Regions from separate parts of the Paenibacillus sp. FSL K6-0108 genome, predicted to be linked through region 1. Evidence: riboswitches for the same ligand, from Rfam matches in the RefSeq annotation. Region 1 holds a riboswitch; the other holds the start of a gene.

The links. A riboswitch is a leader RNA that binds a small molecule or an ion and turns the genes downstream of it on or off. The one in region 1 is predicted to bind FMN.
Region 2: it holds a riboswitch for FMN, as region 1 does, so the genes downstream of both, MHB49_RS16350 (DMT family transporter) here and ribD (bifunctional diaminohydroxyphosphoribosylaminopyrimidine deaminase/5-amino-6-(5-phosphoribosylamino)uracil reductase RibD) in region 1, are expected to answer to the same signal.

The regions. Positions count from the first base shown of each region.
Region 1 covers NZ_CP150288.1:5,001,394-5,008,972, forward strand. The annotation lists gene scpB (SMC-Scp complex subunit ScpB) at 60-722, opposite strand; gene MHB49_RS22655 (ScpA family protein) at 691-1,491, opposite strand; gene ribE (6,7-dimethyl-8-ribityllumazine synthase) at 1,594-2,061, opposite strand; gene MHB49_RS22665 (bifunctional 3,4-dihydroxy-2-butanone-4-phosphate synthase/GTP cyclohydrolase II) at 2,082-3,320, opposite strand; gene ribE (riboflavin synthase) at 3,378-4,046, opposite strand; gene ribD (bifunctional diaminohydroxyphosphoribosylaminopyrimidine deaminase/5-amino-6-(5-phosphoribosylamino)uracil reductase RibD) at 4,096-5,199, opposite strand; FMN riboswitch at 5,671-5,834, opposite strand; gene MHB49_RS22680 (hypothetical protein) at 5,964-7,277, opposite strand; gene MHB49_RS22685 (peptidylprolyl isomerase) at 7,514-7,579, opposite strand, start outside.
Region 2 covers NZ_CP150288.1:3,594,381-3,601,959, forward strand. The annotation lists gene MHB49_RS16340 (DUF1989 domain-containing protein) at 4-627, opposite strand; gene MHB49_RS16345 (amidase) at 740-2,245, opposite strand; gene MHB49_RS16350 (DMT family transporter) at 2,386-3,366, opposite strand; FMN riboswitch at 3,514-3,665, opposite strand; gene MHB49_RS16355 (DinB family protein) at 3,748-4,245, opposite strand; gene MHB49_RS16360 (CGNR zinc finger domain-containing protein) at 4,383-4,943, shown strand; gene MHB49_RS16365 (amidohydrolase family protein) at 5,142-6,518, shown strand; gene MHB49_RS16370 (amino acid permease) at 6,976-7,579, shown strand, end outside.

The DNA of each region.
Region 1 (7,579 bases):
AAAAAACCGATCCCTAAAAAGGTACCGGTTTTGTAATCATCCAAAGTCCAAAGTCAAAGCTATGAATTCAAAGCATCATCTTCATCCGTTATATCATTTGCATCTGCATCGTCTTCAAGATTTGTACTATCCAGGTTCAGGTCCGCATGCTGCACATCCAATTTTTCAAAAAGCAACTGCGTTTCCTCCTCCAGGTTTTCGGAATCTTCAAACAATCCTGGCTCAGGTAGATCTTTGAGCGAAGCTAATCCAAAGTAATCCAAAAAAGACTTGGTCGTGCCATATAGAATGGGGCGTCCAATGGCCTCAGCCCGTCCCACTTCCTGGATCAGATCCTTGTTCACAAGTGTATGAATGGCACGTTCCGACTTTACGCCACGAATCTCCTCAATCTCCACCCGTGTGATGGGTTGACGATACGCCACAATCGCTAACGTCTCCAGAGCCGCTTGGGATAAAGAGGTACGTGCAGGTGAATAAGCCAATTTCTCAAAATAAGCCGCATGTTCAGGCAAGGTACCCAATTGGACGACCCCTGCAATTTTAAGTATTTGTACGCCTCGCCCCTGGTTGGCAAATTCAGCGATCATTTCCTCAATCGCATCCGACACCAGTTCGGTTCGTTGATCCACGATTTCGGCGATTTGTTTAATGCTCAGCCCCTCTTCTCCGGACAAAAACAGCAGGCCTTCAATAATCGATTTCAATTTCGGAAAATCCATGATTCTTTGTTTCCCCTCTCCACTCCATAACGATATCCTCAAACATCCGCTCCTGATAACATACGATCTGCTTCATCTTCATGAGCTCAAGCACCGCCAGAAACGTGACGACAATCTCATGCCGGTAGATCTGGTTATCCAACAGCTTCGAAAATAACAGCCTGCCTCCCGGCCCCATACTTTCCAAAGCGCCAACGACATCACGAATGCGATCTTTAACCGAGATTTCATCGCGTTGGATCCTCGTTACAGTTGTCCGCTTCTCCGCCTTGCGCAGCGCCTTCTGGAACGCAGCAATCAGATCCGAGGTATGCAAACCCTCAACCGGATTCGATTGTGCTTCTACAGGCATATACGGTCGCAAATCCTCGGGCTCCTTTGAGAAAATAAGGCTGCGTTCCCACTCCCGTTCATGTAAGTGCCGCGCAATTCCCTTGTATTTGCGATATTCAATCAGACGTGCAATCAGTTCTGCACGTGGATCATAATCTTCATCTTCCATATATGCATAATCCTCGAAGTCCTCAATTACCGGAGGTTTGGGCAGTAATAGTTTGCTCTTGATCGACAGAAGTGTTGCTGCCATTACCAGAAATTCACTCGTAATATCCAACTCCAGCTCCTGCATCGAATGCAGATACGCCATATATTGATCGGTAATATCGCTGATGGGAATATCCTGGATATGAATCTCTGCCTTATCAATCAGATGAAGCAGCAGATCCAAAGGCCCTTCAAAAGTCTCCAGTTTGTATGTAACTACCGTCACTAGACGAATCCTCCCGCCAGAAAAATAAAAACCCCCGCTAAGCCGCCGAATCCGGTCTCCCGTTTTCGTCTGCGCAGAGCAGGGCACTATATTAAATAAGCACTATTTTAGCTGTTTCGTCAAGTTCGCCATTTCAATAGCGGCAGTAGCTGCATCCCAGCCTTTGTTTCCTGCCTTTGTTCCAGCACGTTCAATGGCCTGTTCAATATTCTCTGTTGTAACCAAACCGAAGATCGTAGGTACGCCTGTTTTCAGGTTAATTGCAGCTACACCCTTCGCCATCTCATTGCACACATAATCATAATGTGTCGTTGAACCCCGGATAACCGTTCCCAACGTAATGACAGCATCGTATTTTCCACTTTCGGCCATTTTTTGGGCAATCAACGGGATTTCAAAGGCTCCTGGAACCCACGCTACATCCACTTCATCATCTTGTACTCCGTGACGTTTGAACGCATCCAATGCTCCGCTGAGCAATTTGCTTGTAATAAACTCGTTAAACCGTCCTACAACCACTCCATATTTTAATCCTTCCGATACCAAATGTCCTTCAAAAAAGTGTGGCATTCAAGTCATCTCCCTAATTGTCAATTTTTTTCTTCATTTTGTTCAATATCGTCGAACTTCAGCATATGGCCAAGCTTCGACTGCTTCGTGTGCAGGTAGACCGTATTATCCTCATTCTCTTCCATCTGAATCGGAACTCGTTCCACCACTTCAAGTCCGTAACCTTCAAGTCCTTTAATTTTGCGTGGATTGTTGGTTAACAACCGAATTTGTCGAACACCTAGATCCTTAAGAATTTGGGCACCAATGCCGTAATCTCGCAGATCAGCTGCAAATCCAAGCTTCAGATTGGCATCCACAGTGTCCAGACCTTCCTCTTGCAGTTTGTAAGCTTTGAGTTTGTTAATCAGTCCAATACCGCGGCCTTCCTGTCTCATATATAGCAGGACGCCATTGCCTTCGTCATGAATCTGTTTCAATGCTGCATCGAATTGTGGACCACAGTCACATCGATGAGAATGGAATACATCCCCTGTGAGACATTCGGAGTGTACGCGGACCAGTACTGGCTTCGATCCATCAATTTCGCCTTTAACCAAAGCGACATGCTCCTTGTTGTCCACCGCATTGGTGTACGCCACCGCCTGGAATTCACCAAAGTCCGTTGGCATACGCACAGCTACTTCGCGTTGAACCAACTGTTCCTTCTCATTCCGGTACCGAATCATGTCTTGAATGCTGATTAGTTTCAGATCATGCTTGCGGGCGATCTCCTGAAGATCCGGAAGTCTGGCCATTGTACCATCTTCCTTGATCACTTCACAGATAACACCTGCCGGGTAGGAACCGCACATAATGGCTAGATCTACAGCCGCTTCCGTATGTCCCGCACGCCGCAGTACACCGCCATCCTTGGCGATAAGTGGGAACATGTGGCCAGGCTTGCGGAAATCTCCGCTTTTCGCTTCGGGATCAATTAGACCCTTGACTGTAATGGAGCGTTCATGAGCCGAGATGCCCGTTGTGGTGTCTTTATGATCTACAGAGACGGTAAAAGCCGTTCCATGAAAGTCCGTATTTTGCTGAACCATAGGTTTCAGGTTAAGTTCATCGGCACGTTGCTGTGTAATGGGAACACATACCAGACCTCTGCCTTCAGTAATCATGAAATTGATCACTTCAGGTGTAGCCTTTTCGGCCAAAGCGATAAAGTCGCCTTCATTCTCCCGATCCTCATCATCCACCACAATAACAGGTTTACCCTGCATCAGATCGTAGATGGCTTCCTCAATAGGATTCAGAATGGATTGCTCTGACATAGGTCACCCTCCAGTTTCCATTTCAATTTATATTTGTATTAAATCAATTACGATTAGTTAAGCAAATCCGTGATTAGACAGGAATTCCTCACTGATACTTCGCGGTTTACCCGCACCGTTCTTTTCATGTCCCTTGCTATAATGAAGCAGATGATCCACATATTTGCCCAAAATATCACACTCAATATTGATGGTGTCACCCGTCTTTTTCACATTTAATACGGTCTCACCGATGGTATGTGGAATAATGGATACAGTGAATGCAGTCTGCGAAGTATGCACAACGGTCAGACTAATTCCGTCCAGGGTTACAGACCCTTTGGGTATCAGATATTTGAACAGCTGCGTATCATCAGGTTTGATCTCGAAAACAATTGCATTCTGGTCACGTGTAATGCTGCCAATGACCCCAGTGCCATCGACATGGCCCTGAACGATATGCCCGCCAAAACGACCACCTGACAGCATGGCCCGCTCCAGATTAACTTTGCTGCCGAATTGCAATTGACTTAGATTGGTATGTCGATATGTCTCAGGCATCACATCAGCAGTAAATCCGCCACCCTCCAGGGTTGTCGCAGTTAAGCATACCCCGTTTACAGCTACACTATCGCCAATCTTCAGATCGTTCATGATGGCGGAAGCTCCGATATTCAGGACCATCGCTTCACCTTTCCGACCAATACGCCGGATCTGACCGACTTCTTCCACCAAACCGGTAAACATGCTACCGCCTCCTTTATTTATTTCGTTATTGTTAATTCAATCAATTCATTTATTCAGGCCAAACCGGAATTCCGCCAATGCTAATATTATCTCCAACTTGCTCAATTTCCAGCTGATGCAATTGAATCGCCTGACTCATGCGCTCTACACCCTCGAAGCGGAAACTGCCTGGTGTTTCGTATCCTCCGACAATTTTCGGAGCAATGAACATGAGCAGTCGATCTACCAACCGCGCTTCCAGCATGGCACCATTTAGAGTGCCCCCGCCTTCAAGCAGAATCGAACCAATTTCACGCTCACCAAGCTTGCTGAGTGCACTCAACAGATCGACACGTGGTCCAGGACCACAGCGTATGATCTCCACACCATAGGCTTCCAGCCGCTCAGCCGCTTCAGGACTAGCCTCATCCGTTGTAAGCACCCAGGTTGGTGCAAGACCATCCTTGACCATTTTGGCCCCTACAGGCAGACGCAGCTTGGAATCCACCACGATTCGTACCGGGCTGATCCCTTCCACTTGCAAGCGGGTTGTAAGCTCCGGATTGTCAGCAATGACCGTTTCCACACCAACCATAATTCCCTGATGACGATGGCGAAGAGCATGGACGATCTCGCGAGCTGACTCGTTGGAGATCCATTTGCTGTCACCGCTGCGCGTAGCAATTTTGCCATCCAGTGTAGATGCCGTCTTCAGAGTCACAAAAGGGAGACCTGTTGTAATGTATTTAATGAATTTCTCGTTCATCCGTCTTCCGCGCTCACGCAACACTCCAACTTCAACTTCGATCCCTTGTTGACGCAGCATGCTGATCCCTCTGCCGGAGACTTGCGGATTCGGATCTTCGCAGCACACGACGACACGTTTCACTTTCTCATGAATGAGACGTTCGCTGCATGGTGGAGTCTTTCCGTAATGACTGCAAGGTTCAAGCGTAACGTACACGGTACTACCTTCAGCATCACTGCCCGCCATGTTCAGTGCATGAACCTCAGCATGACCCGTTCCCCGTTTAAGATGACTTCCAAGGCCCACGATTCGCCCTTCTTTTACAACGACACACCCTACGACCGGATTGATTCCAGTCTGCCCTTGGGCCCGTTCTGCCATATCCAGTGCCAGCGCCATATAAAATTCATCATTAATCATTTCCAAATCCGTTCACCCCACGGTTAAAATCTTGAGTTTAGACCTCCCTTCCAACAGAGAGGCATGTTCCATATCCAATAAGAAAAACGTCTATCGAAGTACTCCTAGGAAGCCAGACCGCGTTTAAAGGAATTTTTTCTTGCAATATCAGGAACATCATGCTTCGAAGTTTTTACATTACTGATATTATAAAAAAATCCCCGTCGAACAATCCGTTCGATGGGGATGATGAGAGACATGTGTCACCAGCAGTAACTTTGATACAGCACCAACAACACTTCGCCCAAACTTCATTTCTGGCAAGTGAAAACAGACACATACCTTAAATGAACTTTAATTACAGGTAAAGAGCTTCTATGATGTGGCATATGTATGAAGATTGCCGGAAAAGTAACCGGATTTCTCCCTGCACAGGAAATGAATTCGTCAAAAACTGTACAGCAACACTACTGCGGAATGCGGTCCTGCGGACTGCACCCTCTCCTTCTCCCATCCAGACTATACTGTCGGTTCTGGAATTACACCAGATCAGCCATCTGCCACAGGCAGACGGGTCACGGACTTTGCATCAATGCTGGATAGATATCCTCACATACTGCATCACCGCCGGTAGGGAATTGCACCCTGCCCTGAAGGATTCGCTTTCGTTATTAATTGGATGTTAGCACTTTAATGCCAAAAAATCAATTGTTTTTTGTTCCTTTTTGTCACATACTAACTTTTAATAAGCTTTGACATACCTAAAACCGCAACTCTTCCGAGATACGAAGCTACAGATCAGGAAAACACCAGCTTGCCATATGTTTCAAATCCTTGGCGTTATGAAACGGAATCCGATCCGGTTCTGGCTGAGACGCCGCAGGGGCTGGCATATCCCGGGCAACCCTTCTGACCCAGCTCGTGGAATCGATGGCAATTGCCGAACATTGCCATCGTTCATCCGGTCGTGGACGAACGGTCAGGATCAAATCTGCTTTTCCGGGCATCTCAGCAAAAACACCATCCAAATATTCGACAATGGCACGCTTTTCCTTAACTTCATGACAGTATACAGTAATCCATGCGCCTTCACGTACCCGAACTGCATATACGTCTCCGGGCTGTACTTCACCGATTCCGGCGTCAGGAGACTTTTTGGGCGCTTTGACATAAACTACTTTTCTGCTTTCAAAAGCCCCGACAATCGTCTCTTTCAGCGGTGGATATGGTCCTGGCCTCTCCTCAAGGGAAACATCACTGCAGTCATAATCACCGAATATGTTGATCAGATTTTTTTCATTCACGCCAACAGACGAATTCCACCAGGCCAGAGGTGCCTGCACTTCAACCCGAACGTTTGGCCGCTGGTCCCGATTGACGTACAACGTGAATGACGTGATCATGCCTGGATGCTCGGGCGTATCCAGAATGCCGATTAAAGCTAACGTTTCCAGCAGATCACGGTACACATATATCTTTTTAGCCGGCAGGAGACGTTCTTTCTTCAGTAATTCTGCTGCCTTGCTATAACGTGTGTTGGGAGGCAAGTTACGAAGCACAGTCAACACAGCACGGAATGTCCAGCGATCGTATGCGTTTGGAACAGGCAGTTCCTGCGATTCAGACAGCTCTCTGAGAGCGAGTACATGTCCAAGGATATCACCATCCAGCGGTGTACCGTTCGTCATCCGCCAATACCATTGCAGCGACGTGTCTACTCCCTCATCTGCTGACAATCCGCAGACCTGACAGGTATTCATGGATGGATATGGGGTAAGTTCATGGTCCGGCATACTGCTCGCGATGAGTTTGCCTGTCAGGAGCGAACGCCAGATCATGGGTGCCGACCACATAGAAGCCACGAAGCACTGCGCTGTTTCCTGAAGCGTCCAACGCTTAGCCAGTGTTTTCAGTTCACTAACGGTCTCATCATGCTGTGGCTTCACAAATTGATTCGGAAGATGGCCAGCCATCTTGAGACCTTCGAGATCTTGGCTGGAAATGCTCTTTGGAACGACATGTCTTGAAGCCTGCAACTCCTCGTCCCACAACATTTTCTCACTATAAATTTGTTGAAGCAGTTTAAGCTGTTGAACAATATCCAATGTTTCAGAACATCCTCTCCTGATGGTAAACCCGATGGCAGACGAAACACACACTTTTGGTTTCCCAGCTTGATTTATAGCCAGAATAACCCAGAATGGGCCTTCATGCCAGTTCCTTTTAGCTTATTTGGGACCAGTCATATATGCAAAAAGGCTAGAAAATGCAAAAAAACCCTGGTACTTCTGTAACAGAAGTACCAGGGTTTGCTCAGTCGTCTGAAGTTTTGTAGATTGGATTAAGCTTCTACAACTTCAACAGTTTCCATTTTGTCGCGACCTTCGAAAGCGTCCACGAATTCCAT
Region 2 (7,579 bases), 1.4 Mb from region 1:
CGCTTAATCTATTATGGACTCTACATCCAGCTGGATGGCTGTGCAATGGTATCCATTACAAGAGCTTTCTTCACAAGGGCAAGCTGATAGACCGATAACCAAATCGATTAATGCCTCCATTTCCACATAATCGCCAGCGCGCGAGTCTGGAGCTACGACATCAATCTTGCCCAGATCATCTACAACGGATTTCATAAACAGATTAAACGGATAATGCTGATCTGGAGGTAAGATTCCGAACGGTTCCAGAGCCTGATTTAGGTTATGATAACAGCTGGCATGATCCTTTTTATCATATAAAACTTCATACATTTCCGGACGACAGGCGGAGTTGAAGAAATCATGGACACCAACCGTGTCACGAACGATTTTAAGCAACGGTTGATATTGATTGGAATACACGGATTGTCCTGGTTTGATCCGGTAGGAGCGCAAAACGTCCATCGTTACACCTGGATCTAGTCGATTATTGGCATTTTGAGCATCATATGCAACAAAATCAACGACCTGCTGCCCCTCCAAATCGGTCACCCGAATTAATGAACCTTTATTTACCTTAACGGCATAACCCGTTTTGGCCGGGATACGAACAGACTGCTTATGGCGTTCCGTTGTATTCATATTCATTCGTCACACTCCTCCGCTGTTTTTGCTTTCAGTATGCGGAGCTGACATGGCTTTCATGCACTTTGGCAAACATACGGCTCACATTGAAAATGATGTAGGTTGTATTCTGTTTTTATAATGGAAACAGTGGATTACCCTTCATGCCGACCCAAAGTTCGGATGTTTCCAGCTGACCAGCCAGATGAAGCAACCAGTCCTCATGACCTTTCGTTGCCATAATCTGTACACCCATGGGCAGACCTTCAGGAGTCAGATGCACAGGAACACTCATGGCTGGTTGACCCGTCAGATTCGCGAGCTGAGTGAACGGAGTGTATGTAAGACTTGGTTCAAACATCTCATAAATCAACTGCTGCTGCTGGATCTTGTCCAATTCGCTAATATGCATCAGATGCTGAATCTGTTCATCGTGAGGCGTTAATTCGCCGATTTTGGGTGCTGGAAAAGCATTGACAGGTGTGACATAAAAATCATATCGTTCAAACAATGTGGACATTTGGGCTGCGGCAACATCCCATTCGGCCAAACTATGTACGAATTCGGCAGCGGACACTTTTTTGCCGGCTTCAGCCAGAACCCAGGACTCGATCTCCATATCATCAGATGTTAATGCTCTGCCCATAGAACGTTCCATGGAAGAGATCATCGCCGCCATTTCGCCGCTGTTCATCATGTAATAGTTTTCCATCAATTTGACACCATTCACCGGACTGAGCTTTTCTTCGACTTCGTGACCTTGTTTTTCCAGCCAACGCACCGTCTTGTATACTGCTTCCTTGGCTTCATCACTTACAGGTGTACCTACAGGCGAAACTGTTGTATATGCAACTCTCAGTTTGCGTTGATGAGGATAGTTCATATCAGCCAGGTAGCTTCCCGGAAAGAGGGGAGCATGGAACGCAGCTTCGGGTTGAATGATTTGTAATGTGTCCAGTAACGCAGCGCTGTCGCGAACGGAGCGAGATAGGGCAAAATCAATCGATGCACCCTGCCACTGACGACCAACCCCCGGTCCAACGGGTGTCCGACCACGTGTAGGCTTAAGTCCAAATATTCCACTGAAGGAAGCAGGGATTCGGATTGAACCGCCACCGTCACTGGCTCCCGCAAGGGGGACAATACCCGAGGCTACAGCGGCTGCGGCACCTCCGCTTGAACCACCTGGCGAGTGACTGGTATTCCATGGATTACGACTTGGGCCGTGAAGACGGGGCTCCGTAATATTTTTCAGACCGAATTCCGGCGTATTGGTATGTCCGATGATAATGAAGCCTGCATCGAGCAGACGGGAAACGAAATTGGAATTCCGCTGTGCTTGATGGTCGCGGAGAAGACGTGAACCCGAGGTGAGAATTTCCCCCTCCAGAGACTGGGAGATATCTTTTAAGAGCAAGGGCACGCCAGCAAAGGGCTGCTCTCCAGGGCGAACCATAGCCGCTTCCTGACGTGCACGTGTTTCATATGTACGAATGACTGCATTGAGCTGTGGATTCACTTCTTCCAGGCGAGCATACGCTGCTTCCAGTAACTCGACAGGGGATATTTCTCGAGCGCGAACCAATTCAGCCAAACCTATGGCATCGTAAGATGTATATGAAAATGATGAAGATGAAGACATGATAATCGTTCCTCTCTAAATTAACTTGATCTACTATTCCATAGTCATCGTACCACCGGAATAGTGAAAAGACAAAAGCACTGTACATCACGATGGATGTACAGTGCCTTAATTGATTTGTTTTGTGTCATATATAAAATTCAATCCGTACGAAGCTTTGGTGCAGCGTCTGCCGGACTCGCTAATCGTTCCTGTTGTTTGGAGATGGCGAACAGGGCAATCCAGATAAGGATGAAGCCCACCAGCTGCTCCCAGGTAATTAATGTACGGAATGCAATCCAGTTTACCAGTACACCGGCCATCGGGAAGCTCAGTTCTGCGAGTGTTGCAACTGAGGCCTTGGTTGAAGAGAGCCCTTTGTAATATAACAGAAGACTCAGTAACCCTGGCAGTAAAGCCTGACCCAGAATATTAAGTGCTACAGCCGCCTGTTCACCTGTAGCGGAAGGGAATGTCCAAGCAGCGCCTTCGTTCCACGTCATAAAGATCAGCAGCGGCAAGGCTACGACAAAGCGCAGAGAGGTGACCGTTTCATAACGGGTTTGCCCCAGCATCAGCCGCCCCATAACCGTTGAACCGCCCCACAAGGCAGCTGCACCCAGCGATAACAGGCTGCCTGCATGGACCCAATTGTCCCAGTTGCCAAGGGGAAGGGTAAATCCGAACGTAAGCAGGTATGTTCCTGCAAGTGCAATGATAAACAGTCCACTGAAGCGGCGAGGCAATGTTTCTTTCAGCAGCAGCTTAGCCAGTACAATCGCAAATAGCGGCTGCATCTTTTGCAATAACAAGACGGTGTTGGGATCGTTATGCGTAAGTGCCAGGGTGAACAAAACCGTGGCAAGGGCAGATCCTCCCCAAGAGATAAAGATCACGGCAATCCAGTGGCGTGCACGCAGGTTTTTCAGATCGGCCCGGAACTTCCATAACACGGGAATCGCTACAAGACTGACAATAATATGTTCCACCAGTACAATCTGAGTGGAGGTCATCGTTTTGAGCAAAATAATACGGAACAGTGGATCTACACCCCAAAGGGCGGCGCCGAGCACGACTAGCCAGAATCCGGTATTACTTCGTTCCTTGCGGTAAACTATTGATGCATGTTGGGTCTTTTCCATATTCAGGACTCCTTCGTCAGAACACGGAATCTTCAGTTGGCAAAATCGACAAAAGCCCCCGTTTTGGTGTACACCAAATAAACGGGGGCTCAATCATTGACATGTCGTCATACGGAAAGAAGCCTTTCCGTAACGGCATGTTAATGTGTTGATCTTCTCTCATCCGGACTGTACCGTCGGCCTTGGAGTCACACCAAGTCAGTCGCTGAATCCCTACATCGGGTCAAACAGCGAGTCGCGGGCTAGTTCCGAAGAACATCACCGCCGGTTGGGAATTGCACCCTACCCCGAAGATCCTATTCAATTATAGTATGTTTGAACAAGCTGTAACATTAATAAGTCCATCTTATTCCTGTAAGCGCTAGCAGTTCAAGTTTTTTTTTAGAATATGATATTCCAGCTTCCTTGTTGTCTGCGTAGCAATACAATCTGGCCTGCATGATACGCATCGTGGAGTACCCAGCGGGCAAGTGCATGTGCCCATTTTTCATCCGTATTCATGTAAGAGGCTTCAAGATCAGATTCTTCTAATGAAGCAAGCTGATCTCGAAGCTGTCCGGCTAATTGTGTTGTATTTTGCATAAGTATACTCCAGCCAGTGGTATCAGAAGGGTCGCCCGGATCTCCGAAGGTGGATTCATTATTTTCGGCAGGTGTACCGGAGTGTGTTTTGCCCTGAATACGACTCAACAAGCGCTGATTGTAATAATACATATGGTTGACCAACTGCCAGATGCTTAATCCACCGGATGATGGAACCCAGGCTGCCTGTTCAGCAGTCAGTCCTTCGAGTGCCTTGGATAAAGGCACAATCCAGTTACATTGATCCCAGGTATCATCTTTCTGAATGAGCAATAACTCTTTTGGTGTTGTAGTCATTGATTTTTCCTCCCTAAAATAAATTCATGGTAACTAGCTAAAGTGCTTAAATATGGTTACAATAAATATAACCCAAACATGAATGGTTGTAACTATCTTTTTTCATTTTAGATAGTTACAACTTAGCGGAGGCACATATGGATAGACTATGGACTGATTTTGTGAACAGTGATTATCATGACTGGCGTGGTGGAGATCGTTCGGAGGACAGGCTTGGCAAAGGTGCATGGCAGCAAGGATTTATTAAACAATGGCAGATGCACGCTCCTGTACCCGCTTCTTCTGAAGAAGAAAAAGCCTTGAGAGATTTCAGAAATGAATTACAGGCTCTTGCAACACGTTTAGCGGCTGGAAACCCATTATCCGACAGAGACCAAGATTGGCTCAACGCCATAATGGAGGAAGGTCAGGTCATCAGAAGACTGCACGCTGGAGATGAGGGACTGAAACTTTCACTTATTTCTACAGGAACTCAATGGAAGCAGGTTATGGCTGAGGTTGCAGCTGATTTTGCTGTCACGGTGGTGGAAGGGGATGCAGGAAGGATTCGGATCTGTGATAATTCGGATTGCCGATGGTTTTTTTATGATGACACGCGCAGTCGTACCCAGAGATATTGTGATGACAAGATGTGCGGTAATCTGATGAAGGTAAGAAGGTTTCGGGCAAAACGGAAGAGGGATCAGCAGGAAGAGTAAGGTGTAAGCACAGAATATGTAATTTGCTGAACTTGCGATAGACAGGAAAATATCCAAATGAAATGATGCAAACCAAAATTGAATGTTCCCACACGTTTCTATATAATGGTTATATACTTAATATATTTCAGCAGATATTCAGTCAGAGATTAACATCCGGGATTCAAGCGTATATCCAACAAAAAACAATGATTGGAGATGTGTCTTGTGGGGACAAGTTATCTACTGAAAAATGGTTGTGTATTGTCTATGGATTCGTCGGTGGGACAGTTTAAGAAGGCGGACGTTCTCATTGAGGATTCTATTATTGCTGCCATCCAGCCCGATCTGAGTTGTATTGAAGCGGAAGTGATTGATGCGTCGGAGATGATCATACTCCCTGGATTCGTAGATACGCACCGGCATGTATGGGAGTCGCTCGTCAAAACAGCGGGAACCAACTGGTCATTGCCGGTCTATCTGCAAAATCTCTATTATGGAGCGATGGGAAGTAAACTCCGGCCACAAGACAGCTATATCGCCAATTTGCTGGGTTCTTTGGAAGCGCTTAATGCAGGAGTGACCACGGTGCTTGACTGGAGTATGCCGTATTCAGCTGAGCACACGGATGAACTCATTCACGGACTTCAGGATGCGGGTATTCGATCGGTTTTCGCTTATGGTGTACCGGGTGAGACGCCCTACTGGAACAGAGAAAGCCAGCTAACGTATTCGAATGATGTGAGAAGAGTCAAGGAACAGTATTTTTCCTCACAGGATCAGCTGCTTACGTTCGGCCTTGCTATTCGTGGTCCGGAGTTCAGCCATTGGGATACCACAGTGAAGGAAATTCAGCTTGCGCACGAGCTGGATGCGCTATGTTCAATGCATGTTGGCTTTGGAAGCTGGGGATCTGTAGATCGTTCGATAAGCAAAATGTATGAGGCTGGTTTGCTCAGCCCACGTCTGAACGTTGTGCATGGAAATACGATGGATACGGATGAATATAAAATGTTGGCCGATAGCGGCGCTTCACTCTCCGTCACACCCGAAGTGGAGATGATGATGGGTCATGGGTACCCGGCAACGGGTTACTTTCTTGAAAATGGCGGAACGCCAACCCTTGGAGTTGACGTTGTAACTTCAACGGGTGGCGATATGTTCTCCCAGATGAAATTTGCACTTCAGGCCGAGCGTTCCAGGGGAAATGAACAACTCTTGCTGCAGGGTGAAATGCCTGGGGAGCTTAATCTGCAATCCAGTCAAGTGCTGAGATTTGCAACTTCTGCCGGAGCGAAGGCTCTGGGACTGGAGCAGAAGATTGGCACGCTTACTCCAGGTAAAGAAGCAGATCTGATTATGATTCGAACCACTGACCTTAACTTGTTTCCGGTGCATGATCCGGTGGGAGCGGTTGTTCAGTTTGCCAATCCATCCAATGTGGACACTGTGTTTGTAGCAGGTCGGCCGGTGAAGCGCGAAGGTAAACTGCTGCATATCGATCTGAGTGAGGTACGTCGGAAGGCTTTGGCCAGCAAAGAATATCTGTTATCCCAATATCAGATGTCGGATGCAGAGCGAATTGTATTTTCATAAGTTTGATGATAGGGGCCGCATACGGGTATGTGGCTCTTTGGCGTACTTGATTATCGTGTAAGATGACAGGAGAACAAGGAATAAACCGCAAAAAGAGAAAAAAAAGCACAGTTTTTTCATAGTTGCATGTAACAACGAGTTTGTGATGTTTTGTTAAAGAAAAAAGCCTCTAGAAAACTGCGCATAATATAAATTATACGCAGTTTTCTTTTAAATCGATTTTCATATTCGTCCCTGTCCAACAGATCATGATAATTTTCCTCGCGAACGCACAAAATATACTATCTTGCCAAAATAAATTTAACAAAGCAACGCGACAAAGTGTAGAAATCGATAGATTTTTATAGTTGGTCTGTAAGATAGAACAAAGGTCTTTTTCATAGAACAGATGTAACGGACTAGAATGTCTGAATCAAAGAGACACATTCATCATTTTTGATACGAGAGGAAACTGTGTATGAATCAAAACCAGAATCGATCTTCCCTATTTAGGAAAAAGCCGATTGCCACCGGAGATAACGAAAGCAACATATTGAAACGAGCTCTGGGGCCGCTTGATCTGATGACCCTCGGGGTAGGTGCAATCATCGGTACGGGTATCTTTGTATTAACAGGCGTTGCTGCTGCAACATATGCAGGTCCCGGTTTGGTACTGTCTTTTCTGCTGGCAGGTATGATCTGCGCCTTCGCTGCATTGTGTTACTCGGAGTTTGCATCCAGTGTGCCTGCTTCAGGAAGTGCGTATACATATAGCTATACTGCTTTTGGAGAAGTCATTGCCTGGATTCTGGGTTGGGATCTTATTCTGGAATATGGATTTGCGAGTGCGGCTGTGGCCAGCGGTTGGTCAGGGTATTTTCAAACGTTATTGTCCGGATTCGGATTGCAGTTACCCCATGCGCTCACTAGTGCATTTAGTCCGGAAAAAGGAACCTATTTTGACATCACCGCAGCAATGATTACGTTAATCATTACATTCCTGCTCACCCGTGGAGTGAAAGAGGCTGCTCGTGCCAACGGAATTATGGTAGCGATTAAAATTATCGTAGTACTGATTTTTA